4 regions of the Kineococcus sp. NBC_00420 genome follow, and region 2 is predicted to be linked to each of the others. Evidence: riboswitches for the same ligand, from Rfam matches in the RefSeq annotation. Region 2 holds a riboswitch; each other region holds the start of a gene.
The links. A riboswitch is a leader RNA that binds a small molecule or an ion and turns the genes downstream of it on or off. The one in region 2 is predicted to bind S-adenosylmethionine.
Positions count from the first base shown of each region.

Region 1: another riboswitch for S-adenosylmethionine. It lies ahead of OG218_RS22235 (ABC transporter substrate-binding protein); the one in region 2 lies ahead of OG218_RS18030 (MFS transporter).
Region 3: another riboswitch for S-adenosylmethionine. It lies ahead of OG218_RS05210 (O-acetylhomoserine aminocarboxypropyltransferase/cysteine synthase family protein); the one in region 2 lies ahead of OG218_RS18030 (MFS transporter).
Region 4: another riboswitch for S-adenosylmethionine. It lies ahead of OG218_RS06615 (acyl-CoA dehydrogenase family protein); the one in region 2 lies ahead of OG218_RS18030 (MFS transporter).

Region 1 is NZ_CP107930.1:4,529,898-4,537,455, reverse strand. It holds gene rpmA (50S ribosomal protein L27) at 95-352, opposite strand; gene rplU (50S ribosomal protein L21) at 361-672, opposite strand; partial or broken gene OG218_RS22240 (Rne/Rng family ribonuclease) at 1,226-3,904, opposite strand; SAM riboswitch class I at 4,242-4,330, shown strand; gene OG218_RS22235 (ABC transporter substrate-binding protein) at 4,561-5,937, shown strand; gene OG218_RS22230 (carbohydrate ABC transporter permease) at 5,934-6,896, shown strand; gene OG218_RS22225 (carbohydrate ABC transporter permease) at 6,893-7,558, shown strand, end outside.
Region 2 is NZ_CP107930.1:3,656,309-3,663,866, reverse strand. It holds gene OG218_RS18040 (methyl-accepting chemotaxis protein) at 1-411, opposite strand, end outside; gene OG218_RS18035 (LLM class flavin-dependent oxidoreductase) at 481-1,842, opposite strand; gene OG218_RS18030 (MFS transporter) at 1,839-3,167, opposite strand; SAM riboswitch class I at 3,177-3,265, opposite strand; gene OG218_RS18025 (SGNH/GDSL hydrolase family protein) at 3,351-4,142, shown strand; gene OG218_RS18020 (alpha/beta hydrolase) at 4,222-5,328, shown strand; gene OG218_RS18015 (electron transfer flavoprotein subunit alpha/FixB family protein) at 5,342-6,313, opposite strand; gene OG218_RS18010 (electron transfer flavoprotein subunit beta/FixA family protein) at 6,310-7,113, opposite strand; gene OG218_RS18005 (FAD-dependent oxidoreductase) at 7,115-7,558, opposite strand, start outside.
Region 3 is NZ_CP107930.1:1,056,529-1,064,086, forward strand. It holds gene OG218_RS05205 (LLM class flavin-dependent oxidoreductase) at 1-408, opposite strand, end outside; gene OG218_RS05210 (O-acetylhomoserine aminocarboxypropyltransferase/cysteine synthase family protein) at 410-1,723, opposite strand; SAM riboswitch class I at 1,851-1,937, opposite strand; gene OG218_RS05215 (NtaA/DmoA family FMN-dependent monooxygenase) at 2,011-3,330, shown strand; gene OG218_RS05220 (class I SAM-dependent methyltransferase) at 3,341-4,219, shown strand; gene OG218_RS05225 (phosphotransferase enzyme family protein) at 4,209-5,036, opposite strand; gene OG218_RS05230 (LLM class F420-dependent oxidoreductase) at 5,079-5,939, opposite strand; gene OG218_RS05235 (DUF2256 and DUF3253 domain-containing protein) at 5,967-6,350, opposite strand; gene OG218_RS05240 (hypothetical protein) at 6,355-6,963, opposite strand; gene OG218_RS05245 (flavodoxin family protein) at 7,086-7,558, shown strand, end outside.
Region 4 is NZ_CP107930.1:1,357,275-1,364,832, forward strand. It holds gene OG218_RS06600 (GNAT family N-acetyltransferase) at 1-171, shown strand, start outside; gene OG218_RS06605 (helix-turn-helix domain-containing protein) at 147-971, opposite strand; gene OG218_RS06610 (NAD-dependent epimerase/dehydratase family protein) at 1,100-2,119, shown strand; gene OG218_RS06615 (acyl-CoA dehydrogenase family protein) at 2,121-3,365, opposite strand; SAM riboswitch class IV at 3,412-3,522, opposite strand; gene OG218_RS06620 (AAA family ATPase) at 3,754-5,727, opposite strand; gene mshB (N-acetyl-1-D-myo-inositol-2-amino-2-deoxy-alpha-D-glucopyranoside deacetylase) at 5,947-6,885, opposite strand; gene typA (translational GTPase TypA) at 7,116-7,558, opposite strand, start outside.

The sequences.
Region 1 (7,558 bases), 870 kb from region 2:
CTGGGCGCCGGCTCCACGATTGCGGGGGCTGACGCACGGAGGGGCGGACCGGATCGCTCCGGTCCGCCCCTCCGCGTTCACGACTGGTGGTACGTCACACGCCGGCTGCGACGATGTTGATGACCTTGCGGCCACGACGCGTGCCGAACTCGACGGCGCCGGGGATCAGAGCGAACAGCGTGTCGTCGCCGCCACGGCCCACACCCGCACCGGGGTGGAAGTGGGTGCCGCGCTGGCGGACGATGATCTCGCCCGCGAGGACGACCTGACCGCCGAAGCGCTTGACGCCGAGGCGCTGGGCGTTGGAGTCACGACCGTTGCGCGAGGAGCTCGCGCCCTTCTTGTGTGCCATGAGTCAGCTCACTCCCCGATGCTGGTGATCTTGACGCGGGTCAGCGGCTGGCGGTGGCCCTGACGCTTGCGGTACCCGGTCTTGTTCTTGTACTTCAGGATGGTGATCTTGGGGCCCTTGGCCTCCTCGACCACCTCGGCGACGACCTTGACACCCGCGAGAGCCGAAGCCTCGTGAGTCACGGTCTCACCGTCGACGAGGAGAAGGGGCTGCAGTTGCAGCGTCTCCCCGTTGGCCACGGGGACACGGTCGATGGTCAGCACGTCGCCGACCGAGACCTTCTCCTGCCGGCCGCCGGCGCGGACGATGGCGTACACCACAACGAACCCGTTTCTCTCGTCACAACTGGAAGGCCAGCAGACCGATGGACGGTCTGTGGCTCGCGCACGATGGCGCACCAAGGGTCAAGCGTACGGAACGCCGTCCCATGGGTCAAAACGGCTGGCCGCGAACGGCCGGCCGAGTCGTTCAGTCGCCCGCGGACGAGGCGCCCGGGGCGGACCCCTCGCGCTCCTCGCGCTCCTTGTGGCGGGCGGCCGCGGCCACGGCCGCGATCGCGGCGAGGACCGCGGAGTCCTTGGCGGGCTCCCGGGGGGCGTCCTGCTCGGACTCCCCGCGCGGGGCGGAGCCGTTCGAGGAGGATCCCTCGACCGAGGGGGCGTCGCCGGCGGGACGGCCGTTCTCCGTCTCCCCCTCGGCCCCCTTGTCCCGGCCCCGACCACGGCGCGAGCGGGACTTCGTGCTGCCCCCGTTGCCACCGGAACCGCCGTTGCCCCCACCGTTCGAGGAGGGGCCGGAGGAACCGCTGGAGGAGCTCGAGGAACCCGTGGGCGTCGGCTGCGGGGCGGGGTTCGCGTCGGCGGCGGCGTCGAGCTCCTCGAGGACCGCCGCGAGGCCCTGTCCGGTCCGCTTGCGCGTCATCTGGACCAGCCCGAGCGAGGTCACCTCGGCCACCTGGTGCTTGGTCCGGTCCCGGCCCAGGCACTCGATGAGGCGGCGCAGCACGAGGTCGCGGTTGGACTCGAGGACCATGTCGATGAAGTCGATGACGATGATCCCGCCGATGTCGCGCAGCCGGAGCTGACGGACGATCTCCTCCGCGGCCTCGAGGTTGTTGCGGGTGACGGTCTCCTCGAGGGTCCCGCCGACACCGGTGAACTTCCCGGTGTTGACGTCGACCACGTGCATGGCCTCCGTCGGGTCGATGACCAGGGAACCGCCCGAGGGCAGCCAGACCTTGCGGCCCAGCGCCTTCTGCAGCTGCTCGTCGATGCGGTGGTGGGCGAAGACGTCCTCGCTCCCCTCCCAGCGCACGAGCCGGTCAGCGAGGTCGGGGGCCACGTCGTCGACGTAGTCGCGCACCGTTTCCCACGCCTCGTCCCCGGACACGACGAGCTGGGTGAAGTCCTCGTTGAAGACGTCGCGCACGACACGGACGGTGAGGTCCGGCTCGCCGTGCAGCAGGATCGGCGAGTTCTTGCTGGACGCCTTGGCCTCGATGGCCTCCCAGGTGGCCTGCAACCGCTGCACGTCCGCGGCCAGCTCCTCCTCGGCCACACCCTCGGCGGCCGTGCGCACGATGACGCCGGCCCCCTCCGGGACGACCTGCTTGAGGACCTTCTTCAACCGCGCGCGCTCGGTGTCGGGCAGCTTGCGGGAGATGCCCGTCATCGACCCGCGGGGGACGTAGACGAGGTAGCGACCGGGCAGCGAGACCTGGCTGGTGAGTCGCGCACCCTTGTGCCCGACCGGGTCCTTGGTGACCTGGACCAGGACGGAGTCGCCGGACTTCAGCGCCGCCTCGATCCGGCGCGGCTGCCCCTCGAGCCCGGCGGCGTCCCAGTTGACCTCACCGGCGTACAGCACGGCGTTGCGGCCCTTGCCGACGTCGATGAACGCGGCCTCCATGCTGGGCAGCACGTTCTGCACGCGGCCCAGGTACACGTTGCCGACCATCGTGGTCTGCGCGGACTTCGCGCCGTAGTGCTCGACGAGGATCCCGTCCTCGAGGACGCCGATCTGGGTCTTGTCGTCCTGCTGACGCACGACCATCACGCGTTCGACGGACTCGCGGCGGGCCAGGAACTCGGCCTCGGTGAGGATCGTGCGCTTGCGGCCCTGCTCGCGGCCCTCGCGGCGGCGCACCTTCTTCGCCTCGAGACGCGTCGAGCCCTTGAGCGCGGTGATCTCGTCCTCGCCGGTGCCACCGATCGTGACCGCGGCACGGGGACGACGCGGTTCCCGGACCCGGGTGACGGTGTTCGGCGGGTCGTCGGGCGAGACGTCCTCGGACTCCGCGGAACCGCTGCGACGGCGACGGCGACGACGGCGGCGGGAGGACCCGTTCGACTCCTCGCCGTCGTCGTCCTGCTCGGTCTCGTCCTCGGGGTCCTCGGTCTGGTCCCCGGAGTCGGTCTCGGCGACGTCCTCGTCGTCCGCGCCGGTCTCGCCCGACTCGTCCTCGACGTCACCGTCGACGGGGGTGCGGCTGCGGCGACCGCGGCCACCGCGGCGGCGACGCCGACGCGGCGCACCACCGTCGTCGTCGTCGTCGTGGTCGTCGTCGCCCGCGTCACCCTGGTCATCGATCTGGTCGTCCTCGTCACCGGTCCGGTCGAGGGCGTCGTCCACCTCGACGTCGGACTCGCCGTCCTCCTCGCCGTCGAAGGCGAAGGTGTCCTGGTCGCTGACGGGGGGCGGGCCGGCGGGTGCGGAGGCGCGACGGCTGCGACGCACGGGCTCCTCGTCGACGGGGGCCTGGAAGAAGAGGGCGGTGGCGCGGGCGGCCGCGTCGGCGGCACGCTCACCCTCGCTGGGGGCCCGTCGTCCCTGGGCGAACCCGGCGGCTCGCAGCAGGACCGGGTCGTCCATGAGGTCGGGGTCCTCCGCCACCGGGGTGACGGGGGTCTCGACGGGGGCTTCCTCCACCGGGACGTCCTGCGCGAGCGCAGCGGCCTCGACGGGCTCCTCCTCGACGGGGACGGCCGGCACCACGGGCGCGACGGCCGTCTTGCGGCTGCGACGACGACGGGCGGGGGCCGCGGCCGGGGCCTCGGCGGGGGCCTCCGCAGTGGTCTCCACGGCGGCCGGTTCGACGGCGGGCTCGGGGGTGGGTTCCGGGGTGACCTCGACCTGGGGGGTCACCTCCGCCACGGGTTCCACGACGGGTTCGGCGACAACGGGTTCGGCGGCCACCTCGGCCGGGGTCGCGACCTTGCGGGTCGCCCGACGCGCACGACGACGCGGCGGCGCCTCGGTCTCCACGACAGGCTCGGGTGCCGGGGCCACGACGGGCTCCGGCTCCGCCGCCACGACGGGATCGGGCGTCGGTTCCGCCACAGCGGGGGTGGCGGGGGTGGCGGGCTCGGCCGCGGCGCTGGTCTCGCCTGACACGTCGACGTGGGCCGGCGGACCGGCGGGTCGACTCGCCGCACGGCGCCGGCGGGGCCGCGTCGTCGCCGCGCCCTCGGCTGCTGCTGCGTCGTTCTCTTCGGGTGTGGTGCTCACGGGTGCTCCGCTCGCCCGCGGCGCCCGCTCCACCGGTGAACCCACGGCCGCGCGAGCGTCCTGGTCGGAATCGCCGGGTGGGTCGTCCCGCACCCGACGGAAGTCCTCTGTGTGCACCGACGGGTTCGCGCTCTTCGCGTGCTCCGTCCGTGCCGCCGGCGGTCGACGTCCGGCGTGTGGCCCGGGGCGCCTGCGAGGTCCTTCCACTGGACCGCGGCGCTCCCCGGAGCCCGCGCGCAGGGCGACGGTCTCGACAGCGGGCCGGGCGCCCGGTGTAGGGAACGCTCGACCACTGTCAGTGTCGCACAGCTCGCCAGGACGGGTCCGGGCCGTCCGCGGCAACCGTCGCCAAGGGGGCCGGCGGTCCGCTACTCTCCGATCAACACCATCCAGAGTGGCCGAGAGACCTGGCTCGACGACGCCACAGCAACCACCGCGCAGCGGCAGGTGCTCCCGCCAGGGCGATGGAGGAAACAGCGTGATCAGCCGTACCCGCTCGACCCTGACCCGGCGCTTCCACGTCGACTTCTCGCGCGCCGCCTCCACGGCGTGTCGCCAGGGCGCTCCGATGCGCCGGGGGACGCCGCGCGCGGTCTGAGCACCGCCGCCGCATCCCCGCAGCACCTCGCTCGACCTCCTCCCCCGCGCCCTCGCGCACCCCGACGGACGGTCACCGTCCGCCTACCCCCCGGAGCACACCCATGTCCGCGCCCCGTCGCACCCTCCTGCCCGCCAGCACCTCCCGACTCCTCGCGTCCCGTCGGCGGGTCCTCTCCGGGGCTCTCGGCCTCGGCGCGCTCGCCGGCACCGGCACGCTGGCCGCCTGCGGTGACGAGAGCACCTCCTCGGGCCTGAGCGCCGGGAAGGCCGTCGACCTCAAGGGGGCGACGATCAAGCTGATGGTGAACCAGCCGCACGTGCTGGCCTTCACGGACCTGCTCGGCAAGAAGTTCGCGGCGGAGTTCGGCGGGAAGCTCGAGGTCACGGCGATCCCCTACGACCAGCTCACGAGCAAGCAGATCCTGGACGTGCAGGGCGGCGACGGGGAGTTCGACGTCTTCGACTACTTCTACTTCGGCCTCGGCCAGCTCGTCGACGCCGGCGCCCTGGTCGACCTCACGGACTGGATCGGCGCGAACACCGACATCGCGACCGACGACTTCCTGCCCTCGATCTACGACCCGTACACCCTGATCGACGGCAAGCGCTACGGCCTGCCCTTCGACGGCGACACCCACGTCCTCTACTACAACACCGAGGTCTTCGAGAAGTACGGCGTCGAACCGCCCAACACCTGGGACGACTACGACGCGGTCGCCGCGAAGATCACCCAGGACTCCGGCGGCAGCGTCTACGGCGCGATCGTCGAGGGTCAGCAGGTCCCGATGATCCTGGGCTGCTCCTTCATCAACCGCCTCGCCGGCTACGGCGGCACGCTCGTCGGCTCCGACGGCAAGGCCGCGTTCCACGGGGCGGAGGGGCTGGCCGCGCTGCAGCACCTCATCGACGTCTCCCCCGCGGCCCTGCCGACACCGCTGCAGACCGGCTTCGACCAGGCCAACTCCGCCTTCCTCTCCGGTCAGGGCGCGATGCTCGACACCTGGACCGACCTCGGGCTGAAGGCGCAGGACCCGGCCGGCTCGAAGATCGTCGACAAGTGGGGCGTGGTCACGCTCCCCGTGGGCGGGAAGAACACGACCGCGCGCACCGCGCTGGACGCCGGGTTCGGCCTGGGCGTCTCGAGCGCCTCCCAGCAGATCGACAAGTCCGCCGCCTTCGTGAAGTGGGCGACGAACCAGGAGAACAACCTGCTGCTCGCCTCCACCGCGGGTTCTGGGATCGACCCGGCGCGCAAGACCGTCCTGGACTCCACCGACTACGCCACGGCCGCGGGCATCGCGACCGACGTCATCCGCGAGGGTCTCGACGGTGACCCGCTGGCCTGGCCGAGCCGGGCCGGTGCGCCGAAGGCGCTGCAGGACCTCGTCGACCAGCTGGCGCTCGCCATCCAGGGGTCCACGGAACCGCAGGCCGCGCTCGACAAGGCCGCTGAGAGCTGGGAGAAGGAACTCGGATGAGCCAGCTCCTGGACGGGCAGCGCACCGTGCCCGGGCCGCGGCGGGGTCGCCGCGATCCTGCGGCCCGGCGCGCGGTCCCCGGCCGCCACCGGCCGGGGCACGTCTCGACGTGGCTGGCCGCGCCCAGCCTCGCGGGGCTGGCGCTCATGCTGGTCTACCCGACGGTGTTCGTCGTGGCCCTGGCCTTCACGAAGTCGTCGCTGGGCAAACCCCTCCAGCACTTCACGGGGGTCGACAACTTCGTCGACGCCTGGGAGTCGCTGGCCTTCGCGGGTTCGCTGGTCCGTTCCGTGGTCTTCGCCGTCGTGGCCGCCCTGGTCGCGACGGGACTCGGCATCGCCCTCGCCCTGTTGCTGCACGCGCGGGGGACCCGGTTCGGCGCGGTGGGAACGATCCTCCTGCTGCCCCTGGTCACGCCGCCCGTCATGGTCGGGGTGGCCTGGAAGCTCATGCTCGCCCCGGTCGGGGGCGCGTTCGGCGGGTTGTTCTCGGCGATCGGCTTCCCCGGCGCGAACCCGTTGGGCGACAGCGTGGGAGCCTTCGCCGCGTTGATCGTCATGCACGTCTGGCAGTGGACGCCCCTGGTGACCCTGCTGGTCTTCGCGGCCCTGCTGGGGGTCCCCGAGGAACTCCGCGAGGCGGCCTCCCTCGACGGCGCCGGTGCGTTCCGCACGTTCACCTCGGTGGTCTGGCCGGTCGTCGCCCCCAACGTCCTCTCGGTCCTGCTGCTGGAACTCGTCATCGGGTTGAAGGTCTTCGACCTGGTGACCGTGGTGACCCAGGGCGGGCCGGGGGTCTCCACCATCGTCAGCAGCTTCGAGATCTTCCGGACGGGCATGCGCGGCAGCTACGAGATCGGGACGGCCGCCGCCGAGACGCTGGTCTTCGGCCTGGTCGTCGGGGTCCTCACCACCGTGGTGACGCTGGTGCGTTCGCGTGCCGTGAAGGCCGACCGGTGACCGGCGCCGTGCTGCGCCGCAGCGGTCTGCGCGTGATCCTGGCGGCCGTCGCGTTCGTGGCGCTGCTGCCGATGCTGTTCATGGTCTCGCTGTCGCTGCGCAGCGTGGACGACATCGCCAACGGCGGCTGGCTGCCGACGAACTTCGTGTGGTCGAACTTCAGCAAGGCCTTCGCGACGGTCCCGCTCTCGACGATGCTCGCGAACTCGTGGGTCGTCGCGATCGGGGCGACGCTGCTCACCTCGATCGTCGCGGTACCCGCCGCCTACGTGACCGCCCGGGCCGGGGCGCGCGGTGAGCGTCTGCAGACGGTGCTGCTGGCCAGCTACTGCGCCCCGCCGATCGTGGCGGTCCTGCCGCTGTACTACTTGCTCAAGCAGGCGGACCTGACGAACTCCGCGATCGGGCTGGTCCTGGTCAACGGCCTGGCCAACGTCCCCGTCGCCGTGTGGTTGCTCGACGGTTTCGTGCGGCGCATCCCGCTGGAGGTCGAGGAGGCCGGCTGGGTCGACGGCCTGTCCACGACGAGGGGGCTGTGGCACCTGGTGCTGCCGCTGCTGGCGCCCGGACTCGTCGCCGCCCTACTGATCTGCCTGTTCCTGTCCTACAACGAGTTCCTCTTCGCCGTGTCGTTCTCGCAGAGCACCTCCAGCCAGACCCTG
Region 2 (7,558 bases):
CCCGGCCCGGTCGTCACCCTTGGCCAGGGCGACGAGCTGCACGCGGGCGTCGCGGTACTGCTTGAGGCTGGCGGCGAAGGCGTCCCGGTCGGCGGCCTTCGCAGCCGGGCCGGAGGCGAGGTAGGTGGCCCAGGCAGCGTCCAGCGCCGTGTCGTCGGCGGTCACGGCGTCCAGCGCGCTCTGCTTGGCCGCGGCGTCGGAGGTGAGGGCCACGTTGGTCACGTCCATGCGCGCCTGCAGGAACTCCACCTGCACGGTGAGGATCGACTGCACCGAGGCGAGACCCGACGACGACATCGTCGTGAGGTTCCCCTGCGAGGAGCTGAGCTTCGCCCAGCCCACCCCCACCACGGTGGCGAGCAGCAGGCAGACGACGCCGAAGCCGGCGAACAGCTTGGAAGCGACGTTCAAGTCACGTAGACGGGTCACGGTGGTCCATCGGCCACCGTTCGGGCACCCTGACCCGATTTCTAGTAGGACCTAGCGACGGAAACCGGCGCCCACGTGGGTGCCCGGCAGCCGGGCCCCGCCGCCGAGTCGTTCCCGCAGGGTCGTCCCGGGGGCCGGTTTCGGGGCGGTGCGACCGCGCCGGTCGAGTTCGGGGACGAGGTGGTCGACGACGTCGACGAAGGTCCCGGGCATCGTGGCGTACATCAGGTTGAACCCGTCGACGTCGGCCTCCGCCGCGAACTCCTCGAGGTGGTCGGCGACCGTCTGCGGGGAACCCGCGAGGACCGGACCCCGACCCCCCACGGAGACGAACTGCGCGAGGTCGTCGATCGTCCACTCCCGGTCGGGGTCGTTCGTGAAGCTCGCCAGGGCGGACCGGTTCGCGTCGGTGGTCACGTGCTGCAGGGTCTCGTCGGCGGCGCGACCGGCGAGGTCGACGCCCGTCCACCCCCCGAACAACGCGAGGGCGGCCTCGCGGCTGGCGTGTTCGCGGTAGTCGGCGAGCAGCGCGTGCGCCTCCTCGTCGCTGCTGCGGACGACCGTGGTGAGGCCGGCGAGGACCTGCACCGACCGCGGGTCGCGACCGGCGCGTTCGACCTGCTCGCGCAGGGAGTCGACGGACCTGCGGGCGATCTTCGCGGTCGGCGCGATGATGAACACGCACTCCGCGTGCCTGGCCGCGAACTCCTGCCCGCGGGGCGAAGAACCCGCCTGGAAGATCACCGGTGTCCGTTGCGGTGAGGGTTCGCAGAGGAACGCCCCGGGGACGTCGAAGTACTTCCCGTGGTGGTCGATGTCGTGGACCTTGGCCGGGTCGGCGTAGATCCCGCGCCCGGCGTCGCGGACGACGGCGTCGTCCTCCCAGGAACCCTCCCAGAGCTTGTAGCAGACCTCCAGGTACTCCTCGGCGACCTCGTAGCGCTCGTCGTGGGCGACCTGGGCGGTGAGACCGAGGTTCTTCGCGGCCGAGTCGAGGTAGCCCGTCACGACGTTCCACGCGACGCGGCCGCCGGTGAGGTGGTCCAGCGTCGTGAGCCGGCGGGCCAGGGAGTACGGCTGCTCGTACGTCGTCGTCACCGTGAGACCGAAACCCAGGTTCTCCGTGACCGCGGCCATCGCCGACACCGCGGCGAGCGGGTCGTTGACGGGGACCTGCACGGCGGCGCGGACCGCCGCGTCGCGCGATCCCCCGTGGACGTCGTAGGTGCCGAGGACGTCGGCGAGGAACAGCGCGTCGAAACCCCCGCGCTCGAGGAGTCGGGCGAGGTTCGTCCAGTGCGCGAGGGTCCGGTAGTCCGCGCTGCGGTCCTCCGGTCGCGACCACAGCCCCGCGGCCTGGTGGCCGACGCAGGCCATGGCGAAGGCGTTGAGGCGCAACGGTTCAGAACTCAACGGGACAGTCCCTCCAGAGGTCGGTGCGCGGTCTCGCGGGTGAGCGCCGCCGAGATGGTGGTGAGGACGGCGAGGAAGCTCAGGTACCCCGCGACGATCCAGGGCGAACCGTTCCCCGCGGCCAGCAGCGACGCGGCGATGAGCGGGGTCAGACCGCCGCCGAGGACCGCGCCGATGGAGTACCCGAGGGACGCACCGCTGTAGCGGGTGCGGCTGTCGAACTGCTCGGCGAAGAACGCGCCCTGCGCGCCGTACTGGCTGTCGTGACCGAGGTTGATCGCGATGACCATCGCGCCCACGATCAGGACGGTGGAGCCGGTGTCGAGCAGCAGGAACGCGGGCACCGTGAACACCGCGGTGAGGACCGACCCGAACAGGTAGACGGGTTTGCGACCCACCCGGTCCGAGAGCAGACCCCACAACGGGGTGGCGGCGAGGCTCACGACGGAGGCGACGAGGACGGCGAGCAGCCCGACGTCGGCCCCGTCCTCGCGGACGTGGTTGGTCAGGTAGTTCAGCGCGAACACCGTGTAGAGGACGTAGGCGCCGTTCTGGCCCAACCGCATGCCGGTCGTCAGGAGCACCCCGCGCTTGTTCGTCGCCAGCACCTCGGCGACCGGTCGGCGCGACGTCGCGTCGGCCTCGCGCAGCGCGGTGAACGCCGGGGAGTCGGTGACCTTGAGCCGGATGACCAACCCGATGACGACGAGCACGGCGCTGGCCAGGAACGGGATCCGCCACCCCCAGGCGAGGAAGTTCTCGCTCGAGGTCAGGGTGCGGGTGAGCCAGAAACCCCCGCTGGCCAGGACCATGCCGGCCGCGGAACCCATCTGCGGGATCGCGCCGAACAGACCGCGCCGGCCGGTGGGGGCGTGCTCGACGGCGAGCAGGACGGCCCCGCCCCACTCACCCCCGGCCGAGAAACCCTGCAGCAGTCGCGCCGCGACCAGCAGGACCGGGGCCCACACCCCGATCCGGTCGTGGGTGGGGAGCAGACCGATGGCCGCCGTGGAGATCCCCATGACCAGCAACGAGGCCACGAGGACCGCCTTGCGGCCCACCCGGTCGCCGATGTGACCGGCCACCGCACCGCCGAGGGGGCGGGCGGCGAAACCCACGGCGTAGGTGGCGAACGCGGCGATCACGCCGACCGCGCCACCGACGTTCGGGAAGAACAGCGGGCCGAGGACGATCGCCGCGGCCGTGCCGTAGAGGTAGTAGTCGTACCACTCGATGGTGGTGCCGACGAAGCTCCCCAGCGCCGCCCGGCGGCGGACGAGGGGTTCGCTGGGCGTCGCGAGGACGGTGTCGTGCAGGGTGCTCACAGAACGGTTCTCCCATCGGTCCTGGCGGTAGCACCTTCCCCGCGGGGTGGTTGCTGCGACGTCGACGAGCCAGGTCTCTCGGTCGCTCTGGATGGCTGGGGCGAACCTACGACGGGGGCGCGCACCAGGCAAACCGGGACCCGGTCCCGAGCGCGGGGCGCGAGCCGGTGCCACAGTGGGCGGGTGAGCTTCCCGCGGGCCCGCTCCCCGCGCACCTCCCGGACCGTCGCCCTCCTGCTGGCCGTCTGCGCGGCCGCCTGCGCCGGTCCCGACGACGCCGCCTCGTCCTCCGCCCCCCTGCGCCTGCTGTCCCTGGGCGACTCCGTGCCGGCGGGGGACGTCTGCGGCTGCACCGCGTTCCCGGACCTGGTCGCCGACGGCCTCGCGCCCGAGGGCGAGGCCGACGTGGTGCAGCGGGCCAGCGGCGGCGCGACCTCGACCGACGTCGACTCCGTCCTGCAGCAGCTCTCGGCGGACGAGGGACCCCGGCTCGGTGCGCCGGACGTCGTGCTCCTGCAGGCCGGGGCCAACGACCTCGTGCAACAGGTCGACCTCGCGACCTCCACCGCGGGAGCCGTCGACACCGACGCGACGATCGAGCGGGTGGTGGCGACGCTGGCGGGAACCGTCGACGAGCTCAGGGCCACCGGGGCCCGGGTCGTGGTCCTCGACTACTGGGCCGTCGGCCTGGACGGCGAGGTCGCCGAGCAGGAGTACACCCCGGCCGAGCTGCACGACCAGGTCGCCCTGACCGACGCCTTCGACGACCGCCTCGCTGCCGCGGTGGGGAGCAAGGCGCTCTTCGTGGACCTGCGTCCGGTGTTCCACGGCGTCGACGGGACCGGCGACCCCACGACGCTGCTCGCCGCGGACGGCGACCACCCCGACGCCGCCGGGCACCGGGCCATCGCGGACGCCGTGCTGGACGTGCTCGCCGGCTCGGAGGGTGCTGCCGGTTCGCCGGGAGATCGCTGAGAAAGGGCACTCCTCCGCCTGTGGTGACCGATGGTGGTCCCGGCGCACCACGCGCCGGTTCTGGCACGGGGGGTGTGGGGTGGGTCTCGACGATCCGCTGACGAGGTGGATCGCCATCGGCGTCGCAGTGGTGGCCACGGTGGCGCTGGTCGTCTGCTGGCGGGGGCTGGCCCGGCGGGGGTTCCTCGCCGTCCTGGGACGCTCGGTGGCCCTGCTCGGGGTCAACGTGAGCGTCCTCATGGCCGTCTTCCTCGTCGTCAACGCCCAGTTCGGCCTGTTCTCGGACTGGGCGGACCTCCTCGGGACCCAGCAGGTCGTCACGACCACGCAGGCCAGCGGGTCGGCCAGCGGGTCGGCCACCGCCCAGGCGTCCGAGGCCGCCCCCGTCCGTCTCGACGGCTACGACGGGAGGGTCTGGCGGGCCCAGGTCCCCGGTCCCCGCTCCGGCACCACGGCCGAAGCCCTGGTGGTCCTGCCCACCGGGTACGGCACCACCCCCGCCCCGGCCGGGGGGTACCCCGTCATCGAGGCCTTCCACGGCTACCCGGGGACCCCGGAGCAGTGGCTCGACGCGATGCACCTGCTGCCCTCGCTGGACGCCGCGGTCACCGCGCACCAGCTGGCCGCGTCCGTGGTGGTCATCCCGACGCTGGAGGTGCCCGCCGGGCGCGACACGGAGTGCGTCGACGGTGGGGACGGGCAGCCGAAGCTGGAGACCTGGCTGTCGCAGGACGTCCCGGACTACGTCGAACAGCACTACACGGTGAGCAGGCAGGCGAGGTCGTGGGCCACCATCGGACTGTCCATGGGTGGGTGGTGCGCCAACGAGATGGCCATGCTGCACCCCGACCGCTTCAGCGCAGCGATCGCCTTCGGCGGCTACTCACGCCTCGACCTGGGGTCCTGGAAGCCGTTCTCCGCGGACAGCCCCCCGGCGAAGCGCTACGACCTCGTCGCCCTCGCGAAGCAGAACCCGCCGGCCGTGCGGTTGTGGGCGCTGGCGTCGAAGGAGGACGGGCTGTCCTGGCCGAGCACCCAGGCGCTCGCGAGCGCGGTGCACGGGCCCACCACGATGACCCTCGTCACCCAGCAGCAGGGCGGTCACCGGACCAGCATCTGGGCGGGCATCGTCCCGCAGGCGCTGACCTGGCTGGGGTCGGCGCCGGGGTTCGCGCCGGCGACCTGACGCCGCCCCGCGGTCAGGGGCGGCGGGCCCGCAGCTCCGCCACGAGCGCGGGGACGACCTCGCCGAGGTCGCCGACGATCCCGTAGTCGGCGAACTCGAAGATCGGGGCGTCGGGGTCGTTGTTGACGGCGACGACCGTGCCGGCCGCGTCCATCCCCCCGCGGTGGTGGACGGCGCCGGAGACGCCGAGGCCGATGTAGAGGCGGGGCGAGATGGTCACGCCGGTCTGCCCGACCTGGGCCTCGTGCCCGATCCAGCCCTCGTCGGTGGCGACGCGGGTCGCGCCGACGGCCGCGCCGAGGACGTCGGCGAGCTCCTCGACCCCGGAGAAGTCCCCGTCGACACCGCGGCCGCCGACCACGACGACCTCGGCCTCGGCCAGCGCCGGCCGGTCGCCGGTGGGCCGCTTCGTGCGGGAGACGACGGTGACCGCCCGGGCCGCCGGGGAGGCCGCGACGGTGTGCTCGACGAGAGTCGTGTCGGCGGGGACGGCGAGCGGCGCGGCCGGCACGACGTTCGGGGCCAGCGCGACGACGGCGAGCCGGCCCGTCGCGGCGCAGGCGGTGTCCCAGGACCCGGCGAGGACGCTCTTGCGGGCGACCCACCGCCCGTCCTCGACGGCGACCGAGGCGGCCCCGGTGACGACCCCGGCGCCGGCGCGGACGGCGAGCCGGGCCGCGACCTCCTTGCCCTCGAACGTCGAGGCGACGAGCAGCAGCGACGGTTCGACGGCGGTGATCACCGTCTGCAGGGCGTCGACGACGGAGGCCGTCAGCTGGGCGTCGGCGCCGTCGACGTGGACCTGGTGGAGCGTCGCGGCGCCGTGCGCGGCGAGGAGCTCCGTCTGCGGCGACTCCCCCACCCAGACCGCGTGCACGACGACACCACCGGAAGCGCTCGTGAGGTCGCGCGCGAGCGTCAGCAGTTCCAGCGCGGTGGGGCGGACGGCGCCGTCGGCGTGGTCCACGAGAACCAGGACGTTCACTGGAAACCCTTCTGCGACAGGTAGTCCACCAGGGCGGGAACGGTCTCCGCGTCCCCGGTCACGACGATCCGGTCGGGTCGTTCGGGGCGCGGCTGCGCGTGCACGAGCGTCGTGGCGGAGCCGGCGGACCCGACCGTGGCCGGGTCGAGAGCGAGGTCGGCGAGCGTCCACGACGTCACCGGTGCCTTGCGGGCGGCCATGATCCCCTTGAAGTTCGGGAAGCGGGCGCGGAAGGCCTGGTCGGTGACCGAGAGCACCGCGGGCGCCGCGGCGGTGAGGACCTCGACGTCGGTGGACGTCTCGCGCTGCACCCGCACCACACCCTCGCTGAGGGTGATCTCGTCGGCCAGGGTCAGCTGCGGCCACCCGAGCAGTTCCGCGAGCGCCGCGGGGACCAGGGACGTGAGCCCGTCGAGCGCGGCCATCCCGGCGACCACCAGGTCGACGGGGTCCTCGGCGTGCAGCTTGGCGATCGCCGCGGCGAGGACCCGGGCGGTGGCGATGGCGTCGGAGCCGGCGACGGCCTCGTCGCTGACGTGCACGGCGGTGGACGCGCCCATCGCGAGCCCGCGGCGCAGCGCCTCGACCGCGGGCGCCGGGCCGAGAGTCAGGACGGTGACGTCGTGGCCCTCACCGGGGAAGCCGGCGGCCTCGGCCGTGCGCAGCCCGGCCTCGAGGGCGTCCTCGTCGAGCTCGTTGAGGGTGTCGTCGTCCCCGCCGCGGACGAGGCGCCCGTCGTCGCCGAGGGAGCGGGGCGACTGGATGTCGGGGACGTGCTTGACGCAGACGACGACGCGCACGTCAGACCGTCCCGCGGGAGTGCTTGATCATGTCCTCGCGGGACACGACCTTGACACGTTGGCGGCCGTGGGGTTCGCCGAGCGAGCGTTCGTGGGCGTCGAGGACCTCCCAGTCCGACCAGGTCAGGACGTCGACGCCCTTGCCCCGCAGGAAGTCCAGGATCGCCTGCGGGTCGGGCTCCTCGGCGCGCTGGAGCGCGGCCGCGTCGGCCAGGAGGTGCTTGACCGTCTCGGAGGCGTCGGACTTGGTGTGCCCGATGAGCCCGACGGGGCCGCGCTTGATCCAGCCGGTGCAGTAGACGCCCTCGACGGTCTCACCCCCGGGGGCCAGGACGCGGCCCTCGTGGTTGGAGATGACGCCCTTCAGCTCGTCGAAGGGGACGCCCTCCAGCGGGGAGCCGAAGTAGCCGACGGCGCGGTAGACGGCCTGGACGTCCCACTCGTG
Region 3 (7,558 bases), 2.6 Mb from region 2:
GCTGCCGACGTCGGTCACCAGGTTGATCCCGAACCGGTCGCCGGACAGGTGCTGCAGGGTCGCGGCCTGCCGGGCGGCGAGGTAGGGCGGGGTGATCCCCGCGTTGATCGTGGGGACGACGCCGAGGTGCCGGGTCGCCGCGAACAGGTACGGGGCGAGCAGCAGCGGGTCGTGCTTGGGCCCGCCGTAGGCGGCGCGGACCCGCAGGTCGAGGGTGTCGGGGTTGCCGAGCGAGATGGCGTCCTCGATGACCACGAGGTCGAAACCCGCGCGTTCGAGGTCGCGGACCGCGTGGGCGTAGAGGTCGGGACGCGTCCAGTCGTCGTTCCACGCCTGGTAGTCCCGGCCCCAGCCCTGCGGGCCGAAACCCCGGGAGAAGAAGTACCCGAAGTGCTGCAGGCGCGTCACCTCAGACCGCCACCGGGAGCTCGGCGGGAACCGTGGCGGCGAGGGCGAGCTCCAGGTCGGCGAGCAGGTCCTCGGGTTCCTCCAGCCCGATCGAGAGCCGCACCAGTCCCGGCCAGATCCCGGCGGCGAGGCGTTCGGCCTCGGTGCGGTGGGCGTGCGTCGTGCTCCCCGGGTGGATGACCAGCGAGCGGACGTCGCCGACGTGGGTCATCCGGGTGAACAGCTCGACGGCGTCGACGAAGCGTTGCGCCGCAGCCCGTCCACCCTCGAGGGTGAAGGAGAACACCGCGCCGCTGCCCCGCGGCAGCAACCGCTGCGCGACCGCGGAGGTCCCGTGGCCGGGGAGTCCTGCGTGGTCGACGCTCACGACCTCCGGACGCGCCGCCAACCAGCGGGCGAGTTCCAGGGCCGTCGACGTCTGGCGCGCCACCCGCAACGACAGGGTCTCCAGGCCCTGCTGGACCAGGAAGGCGTTGAACGGGGAGATCGTCGGCCCGAACCGCGAGGCGACGACGGCCCGGGTGTGCTCGACGTAGGCCCGTCGCGGCCCGTGCGCCTCGACCCAGCTGACCCCGGCGAGGACGTTCGCCGGAGCGGTCAGGTGGTCGAACCCGCTCCAGTCGAACGAACCGCCCGTGACGATCGCGCCACCCAGGGCCGCCCCGTGCCCGGCGAGGAACTTGCTCGCGGAGTGCACGACGACGTCGGCGCCGTGGTCGAGGGGGTGCAGCAGGTAGGGCGTGGCGAAGGTGTTGTCGACGACGAGCGGGATGCCGTGCCGGTGGGCCACGGCGGCGACGGCGGGCACGTCGAGGACGACGTTCTTCGGGTTCGCGATCGACTCGGCGAAGAACACCCGGGTCTCGGGGCGCACCGCCGCCTCCCACGCCGCGGGGTCGGTGCTGTCGGCGACGAAGTCGACGGTGATCCCGAGCCGGCCGAAGTTGTCCACGAGCAGGCCGCGAGACCCCTCGTAGAGGTCCCCCGCGGCGACGACGTGGTCGCCGGCGCCGAGGACGCCGAGCAGGGCCACCGTGATCGCGGCCTGGCCGGTGCCGACGACGATCGCGTCGCTGCCGTGCTCGAGGACGGCGAGGCGCTGCTCCAGCGCCGTCGTCGTGGGGTTGGCCATCCGGGTGTAGACGTAGCCGTCGTCCTCACCGGCGAAGCGGGCACGCGCTTGCTCGAAGTCGTCGAAGACGAAACCGGCGGTCAGGTGGACGGGGGTGACGCGGGAACCGGTCGCGGGGTCGGGTGAGGAACCGGCGTGGACCTGCTGGGTGGCGAAACCGTGCTGGGACGGGACGTGCGGCATCGACGGAACCTTCCGGGGAGCGTGAACGGGGGACCTGGCGGGCGTTCAGGCCCGACAGGTCATCCCGGCGCTGCGCAGGAGGTCGATCACGAGACGGCGCGTCAGGCGGTGTTCAGGCACGGAGCTTCTCCCATCGGTCCTGGCGGAAGCACCAACCCGAAGGCGGTTGCTGCGGCGTCGACGAGCCAGGTCTCTCGGCCGCTCTGGATGGCTCTTCCAGTGAACGGTGACCGCGGGTCCCGTGTCAAGCGCTTCACCCGGTCGGGGCGCAGGTAGCGTGCCCGCTCGTGATCCTCACCGCGATGCTCTTCTACCCCGGGGGCGAGCACCTCACGAGCTGGCGGCTCCCGGGCGGGCGCCCGGACGACTACCTCACCCACGGCTACTACGAGGACTTCGCCCGCACCGCGGAGCGCGGCGGGTTCACGGCGTTGTTCTACGCCGACGAGCTCTACGTGTGGGACCGCTTCCCCTCCGGGGTCGAGCACGTCGCCAACGTCCGCCCGGAACCCTTCGGGCTCCTGGGCGCGCTCACCCGCAGCACGGAACGCATCGGGCTGGTCGCCACCGTCTCCACGACGTGGAACCAGCCCTTCCACACCGCCCGTCAGGTCGGTTCGCTGGACTTCCTGAGCTCGGGGCGGGCCGGGTGGAACCTGGTGACCTCGGCCAGCGACGAGGAGGCGCGCAACTTCGGTCTCGACGTGAACCTGGACCACGCCGCGCGCTACCGCCGGGCGGGCGAGTACGTCGAGGTCGTGCAGGGCCTGTGGGACAGCTGGGACGACGACGCGATCCGGCCCGACGTCACCTCGGGCCGCTACGCCGACCCGGCGGGGATGCACGTCCTCGACCACGAGGGTGAGTTCTTCCGCGTCCGCGGTCCGCTGAACCTGCCCCGCCCGCCGCAGGGCCACCCGGTGCTGTTCCAGGCCGGTTCTTCCGAGGACGGCCGCCGGTTGGCCGGGAAGCACGCCGAGGCCGTCTTCGTCCCCGGCAGCGCCCCGCTGGAGGGCGCTCGGAAGCTCGCCGACGACTACAAGCGCCGCGCCGCGGACAACGGCCGCGACCCCGCCCACCTCAAGGTCCTCCCCGCCCTCTCCCCCGTCCTCGGCGAGACGCCGGAACGCGCCCTCGAACGGGTGGACGAGATCGAGGCGCTGACCCCGGACCGCCTCAGCCTCGACTGGCTCTCCCACCACCTCGGGGTCGACCTGTCGGGCCACCCCCTCGACGATCGGTTCGAGTTCGACTTCAGCGGCGGGTCGAACCAGGTGCAGACGGTGTTCGAGGGGATTCGCAAGCTCATGGAGCGGCAGTCGGACCCGGAGCGGTTCACGGTGCGCGACCTGTACCGGACGATGCTGCGCCGCCGGTTCCTGCCCGGGACGCCCGAGCAGGTCGCGGACTGGATGGTGGAACGCTTCGAGAACGGGGCCGCCGACGGTTTCACCCTCGCGTTCTCCTCCGTCCCCGCGGGGCTCGAGGAGTTCGTCGAGCAGGTGGTGCCGCTGCTCGTGCGACGTGGTGCGCTGCCGCCGGAACTGCCCGCGGCGACCCTGCGCGAGAACATGGGGCTGCCCGTCCCGCCGAGTCGCTACGCCTGAGAGGCCCGCCATGGCCGACGCCGTCCACGAACACCCGCTCGCCGTCCTGCTCGGGATCGAGGGGCTCGCCCTGCAGCGGGCCACCACGGGCCACGGCCGGCACGGCCGGGAGTTCGTCGAACGCCGCCTCGCCGAGGTGCGCCGGCTGCTCGACGACCCCCGGTTGCGCGACGGTCTCGACGTGGCCCGGGTCCCCCCGGGTGAGGGGTACGCCGAGTGGTCGCGGCGCTACGACGTCCCCAACACCGCCTTCGGCGACGCCGATGTGATCCTACCCTGGCTCGACGACCTCGCTCCGGGAGACGCCCTCGACCTGGCCTGCGGGACGGGCCGCTGGTGCGCCGAGCTGGCGACCCGCGGACACCGGGTCACCGGCGTGGACGGTTCCCCGGAGATGCTGGCGCTGGCCGGGGTCGCAGGAGTCGAGTTCCTCCCGGGCGACCTGCATGCGGTCCCGGTGGGCGACGCCTCGTCCGACGTGGTGGTCTGCGCCCTGGCCCTCTCCCACGTCCCCGACCTCTCCCCGGTCTTCGCGGAGTTCGCCCGCGTCCTGCGCCCCGGGGGGACCCTCGTCGTCTCCGACGTCCACCCCGACCGGATCCGCCGGGGCTCGATCCCGTCCTCCCCCGGCCCCCGGGGGGAGGCGCGGCGCATCGAGGGTTTCGTGCACCCCGTCGGCACCCAGCTGCGCGCCGCGCTCTCCGCCGGGTTGCGGGTGCTCGACTGCGTCGAACCCGTACCGTCCGGGTCCACGGCCGGTCGACCCGGCCAGGACGGTCCGGGGACCTGGAACGAGTGGCCGTGGTCGCTGGAGGCGCTCGTCCCCGAGGCGAGCGACGCCGCCTACCTCGGGCAGCCCGCGCTGGTGGTGTGGCGGTTCACCCGGTGAGCGCCCGCAGCTGCGCGATCCACTCCCGGCCGAGTTCCCGCCCGTTCGGCAGCTCGTCGTCGCGGTCCCAGCGCCACGTCGTGACGATGGCGAGCACCAGCGCCCGGCAGTCCCGGAGCAGCTCGGGGTCGAGGCCCGGGTAGTGGTCGGCGACGTCGTCGGGCGCGTGGGCGAGGTCGAACTCGACCGGTCCGCGACAGCACGTCTCCAGGTCGACGAACCGTGGTCCCGACTCCGTGGCCAGCACGTTCCCCTCGTGCGGCTCCCCGTGGATCACCTGCTCGGGGCCGCGGCCGGCGACGTCGCGCAACCGGGTGAGGATGGCCGCCAGGAACGTGCGGTCGACCTCGGGGACCTCCGGTGTGCGGTCCCGGTCGGCGAGCAGTCGAGACGCCCGGTCGACCCGTTCGGTGACGTGCGGCACGGCGGTGTACGGCAGGGCGAGCCCTCGCAGGTCCTCGTGCAGTCGCCGCAGCGCCCGGGCGTACTCCCCGGCCGAGAGAGGGTGTTCCCGGACGGGGTGGAACTCCCAGAGGGTGACGCCGAACCCGTTCCGGGCGTGGACGCGCGGTCGCACCCGGGGGTCGAGCGCCACCGCGGGGCTCCCGACGGCCGCCAGTCGCCGGGCGAGGTCGACCTCGAAGGCCAGGATCCCGTCGGACTCCGGGGCGACCCGGGCCAGGACGTCGGCGGGCAGCAACCGCAGCGTGAGCTTGTTCGAGTTCTGGAGGACGACGACGTCGCCGACCTCCAGGCCCTCGGACCCGGCGACCGCCGACGCCGCACGCACGGCGTCGGCCGTCTCCGCCGGCTGCATCACGTCACCTCGGACCCGTTGGGGAGCAACCGGTCTCCGTGCTCAGAGTTCCGCGAGACGCGGGACGACGGCGTCGCCGAACGACTTCACGATGCCCGGTTCGTAGGTTCCGTACATCCCACCGTGCAGGTGGGTCACGCCCAGCGCGGCGTACCTCTGTGCGCTCTCGAAGAACCCGTCCAGGTCGTTCGGGGTGAACGGGGCCATGACGGTCTTCTCGATCGTGTCGTAGTCGCGGCCGAGGTCGTCGCAGTGCCGTTTCAGGACGTCCAGCTTGTGCGCCACGTCGTCGCCGCCGAAGAGGTTGCACGCGTCCCCGTACTGCGCCACGAGGCGCAACGTCTTCTTCTCCCCACCGCCGCCGATGAGGATCGGCGGGTGCGGACGCTTCACCGGCCGGGGGTTGCCGAGCGTGCGACCCAGCGTGTAGTGCTTCCCCTCGAACGGTTCCTCGGAGTCCGACCACACCTGCAGGCAGATCCGCAGGGTCTCCTCGAGCCGCTCGAAGCGTTCCGCGGTGGGCGGGAACGGCAGCCCGAGCCCGGTCGCCTCCCCCTCGAACCAGGCGGCACCGATTCCGAGCCACGCGCGGCCACCGGAGAGGACGTCGAGGGTCGCGACGAGTTTCGCGAGGAGGCCCGGTTCCCGGTAGGTCACGGCGGTCACCCAGGCGAGGAGTTCCACCCGTTCGGTGCGGGCAGCCAGGAACCCCAGGGTCGTGTAGGCCTCGAGCATGGCCCGTTCGGCGTCGCCGATGGGCGGGATCTGCCAGAGGTGGTCCATGACGCTGACGCTGCGGTAGCCCGATTCCTCGGCCTCACCGACGATGCGGATGAGGTCCTCGCGCAGGGTGGCCGGGCCGCCGGGGTTGGTGAAGTCGGAGACGTGGAGTCCGATGTGCATGGCGGCGAACCTACGCCGTTCCCGTGCTCAGGTCTTGCGCACCCTGATGGGCCCCTTCGCCGTCGAGGGGTCGACGACCTTCCCGCCCTGGGTGATCTCCGCCTCCCCGGCGACGACGAGCCGGCGCGCGGCGGCGCGCGCGGGTTCCATCAGCTCCTGCCAGCCCTCACCGCCGACGGCGCGGGCGACCTCGCTGGGGCAGATCGTCTTCGACCGTCCACGGGCGGCGAGGAGCGCACGCATGGTGGTCTCGAGCTCGGCGTCGACCGCGGACGCGGAGGACTTCGCCCGACGCCGGCAGCCGTCGGAGCAGTAGCGGACCTCGTCCCAGTCCCGTTCCCACTTCTTGCGCCAGGTGATGGTGCGACCGCAGACGACGCAGTCCTTCGTCGGCAACGTCTTCCCGCTCACCCGGTCACTGTAGGTCGGTGGCGTGCAGCAGTTGCAGGAGGAGGACCTCCGGCCAGGCCGTGCTCTCCACCGTCACGGTCACCGGCGTTCCGTGGAAGGCCGCCCGGCACCCCAGGAGCGTCGTCCGGGCGTCGGGCAGAGCGACGAACGTCGGCAGGCCGCGGACCAGGAGGGTGACCCGGTCGCCGTCGGCCGGGTCGGTGACGAGGCCGGGTTCCCAGGGCTCGACGTCGTGGCCCTGGCGCAGGGTCACCACGACCCCACCGGCGGGGACGAACCCGGCGAGCGACGTCCGTGCGGGGACCATGCCGTCGGCGAGCCCGAGGATCTGGACGCGCCACCGCCCACCCGGCTCGTCGAGGGCGTGGATCCACGTCGCACCGGCCGGCAGCAGGTCGCGGAACAGCACCGGCAGACGCCCCAGGCGTGCGGTGACGAACTGCGGGGGGACGAACGGGAACAGATCGACGAGGGGAAGGTTCAGGGCCAGCAGGACGGATCGCGGCAGGTACGCCCTCGCCGGCGGCCGCAGCTCGGCGACGAGACGGTGCAGGTCGTCCTGGGACGGGTCCGGGTCCAGGGTCCAGCGGGTCTCTCGGGAGTCACTGGACACGCGGTGAAGACCACCAGCCCGCCCACGTGGCGTCAAGGCGCCACGGCCCGTGGTGCGTTCCGTCGGCGGCAGGTCTAGGTTGGGAGGTGCAAGTTGTACTTTCAACTACCTGGAGGTTACCGGTGAGCGACGTCAAGCTCGCGATCGTCTACTACTCCGCGACCGGCACGGTGCGCGGCATGGCCGAACGCCTCGCCGCGACCGGCGAGTCCCTCGGCGCCGAGGTGCGGCTCCGGCAGGTGGAACGCACCCCCACCGGTGGGGAGAAGGCAGCCACCGACGAGCAGGCTGCCGAGGCCGAGGAGGCCAAGGGCGCCGCCGGGGTCACCGCGGACGACATCGTCTGGGCCGACGCGGTCCTCTTCGGCTCCCCGACCCGCTACGGCAACATCGCCGGGCAGCTCAAGGTGTTCATCGACTCCCTCGGCGCCCAGTGGGGTGCGGGTCAGCTCGCCGACAAGGTCTACGCCGGGTTCACCTCGACCTCGACCCTGCACGGCGGTCAGGAGTCCACGCTCCTCGCGCTCTACAACACGATCTACCACTTCGGCGGGATCATCGTGCCGCCCGGGTACACCGACCCCTCGAAGTTCGT
Region 4 (7,558 bases), 2.3 Mb from region 2:
GGCCTCGGACGGCGACTGCTGGCCGAGATCGCCGACTGGGCCCGCGACCGCGGGGCGGCCTCGACCTACCTGCAGGTGCAGGCCGACAACTCCGGCGCCCGTGCGCTGTACGGGGGGACGGGTTTCACCGTCCACCACGCCTACCACTACCGGGTGGCGCCCTCCGCCTGAAGCGCGAGGAGGGCGAGCTTGTCGGCGTCCGCACTGCCGCGGTCGGCGTGGTAGACGGCGACGGTGAGGTGCGGGGCCTCCCCCACGAGGAGTTTCTCCCGGTTGAGGGTGAGTTCCCCGACGACGGGGTGGTTCAGCACCGTCCGGGCGCCGCCCTTGCCGCGGACCTCGTGCCGGGCCCACAACCGGCGGAACCTGGGACTCGCCAACGACAACTGCCCCACGAGTTCCACGCTGCGCGGGTCCTCCTCGGTCCCCACGGACCGCCGGAACACCGCGACGAGGAACTCGGTGACCAGCTCCCACTGCGGGAACATCTCCCGTTCGTCGGGGTCGAGGAACACGTCGAGCAACCGGTTGCGACCCGCCACCAACCGCGGGGAGACGGCCGCCGCCAACGGGTTCGCCGCCAGCACGTCCAGGTGTCGTCCTTCGACGAAGGCCGGCATCCCCAGCCCGTCGAGGAACTTCAGGATCCCGGGCGGGACGGTCTCGCGCTGCCCGCGCCGCACCGGCCGGCGGCGCGGTTGCTCCGTGCCCAGGCCGAGCAGGTGCTCGAGGCTCTCGTCGTCCAGCCGCAGCACCCGGGCCAGCGCTTCGAGGATCTGCACCGACGGGTTGCGGTACTTCCCCTGCTCCAGCCGCAGGTAGTACTCGCCACTGATCCCGGCCAGCATCGCGACCTCCTCGCGGCGCAGACCGGGCACGCGCCGCCGTCCGAGCACCGGGATGCCGGCCTGCTCGGGGGTGACGAGTTCGCGGCGGGCCCGCAGGAAGTCGCCCAGCAGGTTGTCGGCCACACCCCAGGGTAGGCAGCCGGTCGACGGTCCTGCCTGGTCGTGCCACTACCAGGAGCGAGCCGGTACTGGCCCGAGACGCCGCTCGGACGGACGGTGGTGGCCGTCAGTCACCCGATCTGGAGGTCCCCGTGCCCACCCGCGTTCTCGTCACCGGCGGTTCCGGCTTCATCGCCGGCCACTGCATCCTGCAGCTCCTGGCCGAGGGCCACGAGGTCCGCACCACGATTCGCTCCCCCGGTCGGGAGGCGGCCGTGCGCGCCGTGCTCCAGGGCGCCGGGACGGCGCACGGGGAGGACCTGACCTTCGTCGCGGCGGACCTGCTGGAGGACGCGGGCTGGGCCGACGCGACGGCGGGCATCGACACCGTCGTGCACGTCGCCTCCCCCGTCCGGCCCGGCCACGTCGAGGACGAGGACGACCTGATCGCCCCCGCCCGGGAGGGCACGCTGCGGGTGCTCGCCGCCGCCCGCGACGCCGGGGTTCGTCGGATCGTCCTGACGTCGGCCTTCCACGCGGTCAGCTGGGGCCACCCGCACGACGACCACGTCTTCACCGAGGAGGACTGGACGGTCATCGACGGCCCGGGCGTCGACGCCTACGGCAGGAGCAAGACCCTCGCCGAACGCGCCGCCTGGGAGTTCGCCGCCGCGAACGGCCTGGACCTCGTCACCCTGCTGCCGGTGGCGGTGATGGGACCGGTCATGGGGCAGGACGTCTCCGGCGCGAACCAGATCGTGCAGCGTCTGCTGACGGGCGCGGTGCCGGCGCTGCCGCACCTGTTCTTCCCGATCGTCGACGTGCGCGACGTCGCCGCCGCGCACGTCCTCGCCGTCGGCAGCGCGGAGGCCGCCGGACAGCGGTTCCTGCTCTCCGACGGCCCGACCCTGGAGTTCCCGGAGATCGCCGCGATCCTGCGCTCGGCCCTCGGGGCGGACGCCGACCGGGTCCCCACCCAGGTCCTGCCGAACGATGTCGTCCGGGCCGGCGCCGACGCCGACCCGGCGTTGCGGGCCATGGTGCCCGACCTCGGCTACGCGAAGCGGACCTCGAACGAGAAGGCCCGCCGAGTGCTCGGGTGGGCACCCCGACCCGCCTCCGAGGCCGTCGAGGCGGCGGGTCGGAGCATGGTCGAGCGCGGACTCGTGTGACCTAGCGCCCGGCCGCGGGATCCACCGAGGCGTGGGTGCCGACGTCCCACACGAACGGCGGTTCGGTGCCGTTGACCGACCAGTCGCCGACGATCCGCTGCTTGTAGATCACCGGGTTGTGCGAGGCGACCGTGCGGGCGTTGCGCCAGTGCCGGTCGAGGTCGCGGGCCCGCGAGGTGCCCGACGCGCCGAGGGTGTTGAAGAGCAGCGTCGCGGCGCGCGGGACGGACTCCGAGAGCACGACCTGGGCCTGGGCGGTCCGGATCTCGGCCTCGACGTTCGCCGCCCGGTCCGCCGCCGTCCCCGGCAGGTGTGCCGTGTCGGCGGCGGACTGGACCGCCTGCGCCGCAGCGCGGGTCACCGAGCGGGCGGTGAACGCGATCGAGGAGATCTCACCCACCACCGACAGCACCTGGGCGTCGTTCCTGACGAGAGGGGCCAACCCGTGGGTGTAGCTGCGGGTCCGGGTGCGGACCTCGTGCCCGGTGTCGCGTTCGACCGCCGCGGCGATCCCGGCGTGCACGGCCAGCAGGACGAGTTGGTACAGCGCGGTCTGGTAGCGGAACCGGGTGGTGAACGGGGAGACGTCGTCGGCGGCGATCTCGACGTCGTCGAGCTCGAGGGTCCCGGTCCCGGTGAGCTGCTGCCCGAAACCGTCCCAGTCGTCGGAGACGCGAACCCCCCGGCCCCGGACGGGGACCAGCGCGGTCACGACCTCGTGGGTCCCGTCCGGCAGCCGCCGGCGGGCGGTCGCGTCGGTCCAGTCGGCGTAGATCGTGCCGGTCGTGTAGTACTTCCGGCCCGAGATCGCGGTGCGCCCGTCCCGGGTGGTGACGATCGTCTGCTGCTCGCCGGTGACCCCGTCACCGACCTCGCTCCAGGAGTTCCCGACCATCTCCCCCGCGACCAGCCGCGCGATCCAGCGCGAGCGGTACTCCCCCACCGGCAGGCTCAGGACCTGCTCCACCCAGGCGATGTGGCCGCGGAAGATCTGCGGCAGGTTCGAGTCGGCGGCCGCGAGGTCGACCAGCAGGTCGGTGAACTCGACGAGGTCGAGACCGCCACCACCCTCCTCGACGGGGATGCGCAACCGGCCGAACCCGGCGTCGAGGAGTTCCCGGACCTGGTCCCGTGGCAGTTCGTGGTCCTGCTCGCGCGTCACGGTGCCGGCCGCGATCCGTTGCAGCAGCGGCGAGAAACGTTCCCGCACATCGGGTTCGACAGTGGGTTCCAGGGTGGTGCTCACGGAGCTCTCCTCGATCGTGGACGCGTCGGCGTCCGGAACGGGAGGGACAGCGTCCTTACCCGTGCCGGAGCACCAGGTCAGGTCGTCACCCGGGGCACCCCACGACGAGGAGGGTTGCCGGCCAGCGAGCCGGGGCTTGTCGCTGGCGCTCATGACCTGGGACCAGGGAACCACAGGTGGGGAGGGAGGGTCCAGCCCGCTCCGCGGGTGGCCGATCGGGCCGCGGCGGACAGCAGAACGGGAACGCCTGCTCCAGCCCCCCGGAGCAACCGTTCCCGTTCCTGTGTTCCCGCGCCACCGCCCCCGGAGGCCCCCCGGCCTCCCACGGTGCGCGAGTTCCTGCGTCGCGGTCGTCGCTCCCCTCCTGAGGCGACGACCCCGACGGGTCCTAGATCCCCCGGACGACGCCGGAGGTGGTGTCGCGCAGGTCGATGACCCGCGGCGGTGCGGACTGCGCCTCGTGGGCGGCCTGCGCCGCCTCGAGCACGTCGGTGATCTCGTGACCGATGAGTTCGTGCCGTTCCAGCAGCGCGTCGCGCAGCGCCGCCACCAGGTGGCGGTTGCGGTCCATGAGTTCGCGGACGAACTCCTTCTGCTCGGTCAGCAGGTTCTCCACCAGTCGCCGCCCCTCGGAGTCGCCGAGGACGCGGGAGACGAGGTTCCCGTCGGCGAACGCGCCCTGCTGGACGGCGGCGAACGAGACCAGGGTCCCGGCCATTCCCGCCGAACCGACCATCTGCGCCGCGACCTGCGTCGCGGACTGCAGGTCGCCGGCCGGGCCGGTCGAGACGTCGCCGAAGAAGAACTCCTCGGCGACCTGACCGCCGAACGCGATCTTGATCAGCCCGGCGAGTTCGCTGCGGGAACGGGTGTAGACGTCCTCGGCGTCACCGTGGGCGAGCAGCCCCAACGCGTTGGCGCGCTTGATGATCGTGAGGACCTCGAGGCGGCGCTGCGGGGCGACGAGCCAGGCGATCGTGGCGTGTCCGGCTTCGTGGGTCGCGATGAGCCGCGCCTCGTGGTCGGTGTAGCCGACGGGCTGGCCGAGGCCGACCTCGGTCACCAGGCGGGCCTGCTCGACGTCGCTCCAGTTCATCCCGTCGGCACCGCGACGGACGGCGTTGACGAGGGCCTCGTCGAGCAGGCTCTCGATCATCACCGGCGAGTACCCGTTGGTGATCCCGGCGAGCGCGTCACGACGTTCGTCCTCGTCGAGCGGGGCCTCGTGGGCCTTGCGGGACAGGAAGTGGTCGACGAGCTCCCGGCGGCCGACCTTGTCCGGCAGGCCGAAGCTGAGCCGACGGTCGAAACGGCCGGGACGCAGCAGGGCCGGGTCGAGGGAGTCGGCGCGGTTGGTCGCGGCGATGAGCAGGATCTCGACGGGTTCGCTCTTCGGCCGCTGCAGCCAGCGGTGCTGGGGCAGGAACCGGTTGGCGGTGTCGACGAACCAGCCCTGCAGCCGCTCGGACGTGGTGGGTTCGTCGAAGGACTGCATCTGCACGAGCAGTTCGTTGACGACGCCGCTGGCGCCTTCGCTGCTGGCCAGGCGTTCCGTCCGCAGCGCCGTCCGGCCCGTGGCGGGGAAGGACATCGCGAGGTTGGTGAGCCCCCCGCAGCCGACGATCCCGGTGGCGACGTCGGCGTCCACGGGCGTCATGGCGCTCATGCCGCCGCGGGCGCCGGCGATGGCGTCGATCTCCTCGATGAACCCGATGGCGCCGCCCTCACGACGGGCCGCCTTGCGCAGGGCCTTGAAGTAGGAGCGGAGCTTGCGGGCCGTCGCGCCGTACCACATCGACTGGAAGCTGGTCGCGGAGACGAAGAGGAAGGGGACGCCCGCCTCGCGGGCCATCGCCTTGGCCATGTGCGTCTTGCCGGTGCCGGGCGAGCCCTCGAACAGGAGTCCGCGCCGGGGCCGTCCGCCCATCTGCGTCCGGAAGGTGCGGGCCGCGAGGAACAGGTCGAGGCTGCGCTCGACGTCCTCCTTGACCGCGGCCAGACCCTTGACGTCGTCGAGGCCGATGTCGATCTGCTCGGGGCGGTAGACGACGTGCGGCGAGCGGCCGGAGACCAGCGTCTGCCCGAGGAGCAGGCCGATCATGGCGAGGAAGAAGACGAAGACCATGACGTAGATCGGGTCGACGCTCGGCAGCGGCGGCAGGACCGAGCCGGTGAAGGCCAGGCGCAGGTCGACGACGAGCAGCAGCAGGGCCACGACCATGAGCAGCGACCGGGTGCGGCGGCGGCGGTTGCGCTCGCGCTGGCGACCGACGTCCGCGCTGTCCCGTCCGGTGCGGGGCTGCGGACGCGCGCCGCGTTCGGGGTCCTTCTCGGTCCGCGGGGCGTGCTTCACGTGAGCCACGGCCGCTCCTCTCGGTCACGTCCGGGCCGGTGCGCCAGGACGTGGTCCCAGCCAACCCCGTCGTCCGGGCGATGGCTACCGGCGACCACCCTCGGTGACGCGTTCGGACGATCGCGTTCACCCGCCTGGAGCAACGGAGCGTGATCCCCCGAACACACACCACTCCCCCGATTCGGGATCCTGCTGGGATTCCCAGCGGGATCACGGATCGGAGGGGGGTCAGGAGGAGGGGGCGACGCCGGCGAAGAGGTCGGTCTCGAGGCCGTCGGCGTCGAAGGGGCCGGCGGGCACGCCGTGCACCAGGCGGTAGTGCTCGAACGGCCAGATCGGTTGCGGCACACCGTTGCTGAGCCGCATGGCCGGGACGTCACCGTCGAGGTCGAGGCTGACCTGGGTGGCGTGGGCGCGGAGCGCCGCGATCTTGGCCGGGATCTGGCCGGTCCCGTCGACGACGGTGGTGACCTCGCCGGCCGGCACGACGACGCTCGGCAGCGGCCCGTCCGGGTCCCCCGCACCCGCCGCACCGGCCTCGGCCAGGCGACGCAGGGCTTCCCGAACGGGCTGCTCCGGTTGGACGATCTCGTAGACCTTCGCCACCTGCCACGGGGCGGCACCGTCGCGTCGGTCACCCGCCGCGAGCACGAGGGCGCGCATGGTCGCCTCGTGCACCCGGACGTGGTCGGGGTGGCCGTAGCCGCCGCCCGGTTCGTAGGTCACGACGACCTGCGGACGGACCTCGCGCAGGACGGTCGCGATGTCGGCGGCGACCTCCTCGGGATCGGCCGCCGCGAGCGACCGCGGGTCGACGTCGTCCCCGGACAGCGCCGCGTGACCCGCTCGACCCGGCTCCAGCCACACCATCCCGGAGTCGCGGTAGCCGCTGCCGTCGACGCGGGTCAGGAAGCGGTGGTCGGTGACGCCGAGGGCCTCCATCGCCGTCGCCAGCTCGCCCGTGCGGTGCTCGGCGAGCTCGTCCGGGGTCAGGTGCGCCAGCTCGGGCGGGATGACCTCACCCAGCTCACCGCGCGTCGCCGTGAGCAGCACGACCCCCGCCCCGGCCTCGGCGTAGCGGGCCATCGTGGCGCCGCTGCCGATGGTCTCGTCGTCGGGGTGGGCGTGCACGAAGAGCACCCGACGGGGCTGGTCCAGCTGCTCCATGGACGCCAGGTCGGCCGGGTCCAGCTCGCGCGAGACGTCGTCGACGAGGTCCGCGGCGATCTCCAGCGGGTCCCGTCCGGCCGTCGCCGCGCCGGCGGCGCCCTCGGGCGTCTCGTCGGGCTGCTCGGGAGGTCGCGGGGTCGTCGTCATGGCCCCAGTTTGCCCCGTGATCGCAGAAGCGCTCGACCACCACCCCGCGGGGTGGTGGTCGAGCGTTGAGGAGGCTGCGGTCAGGCCTTCTTGGCCTTGGAGGCCGTCTTCGCGCGCATGTTCGCCTCGAGGACGACCTTGCGGATGCGGACGGACTCCGGCGTCACCTCGACGCACTCGTCCTCGCGGCAGAACTCGAGGCACTGCTCTAGCGACAGGTGACGCGGGGGCACGAGGCGCTCGAACTCGTCCGAGGTGGACGAACGCATGTTGGAGAGCTTCTTCTCCTTGGTGATGTTGACGTCCATGTCATCGGCGCGGGAGTTCTCGCCGACGATCATGCCCTCGTACACCTCGGAGGTGGGCTCGATGAACATCTGCCCACGTTCCTGCAGGTTGGTCATCGCGAACGCGGTGGCCGCCCCGGCGCGGTCGGCGACGAGCGAACCGGACTGACGGGTGCGGATCTCGCCGGCCCAGTGGTCGTACTGCGCGAAGAGCGCGTGGGCGATGCCGGTACCGC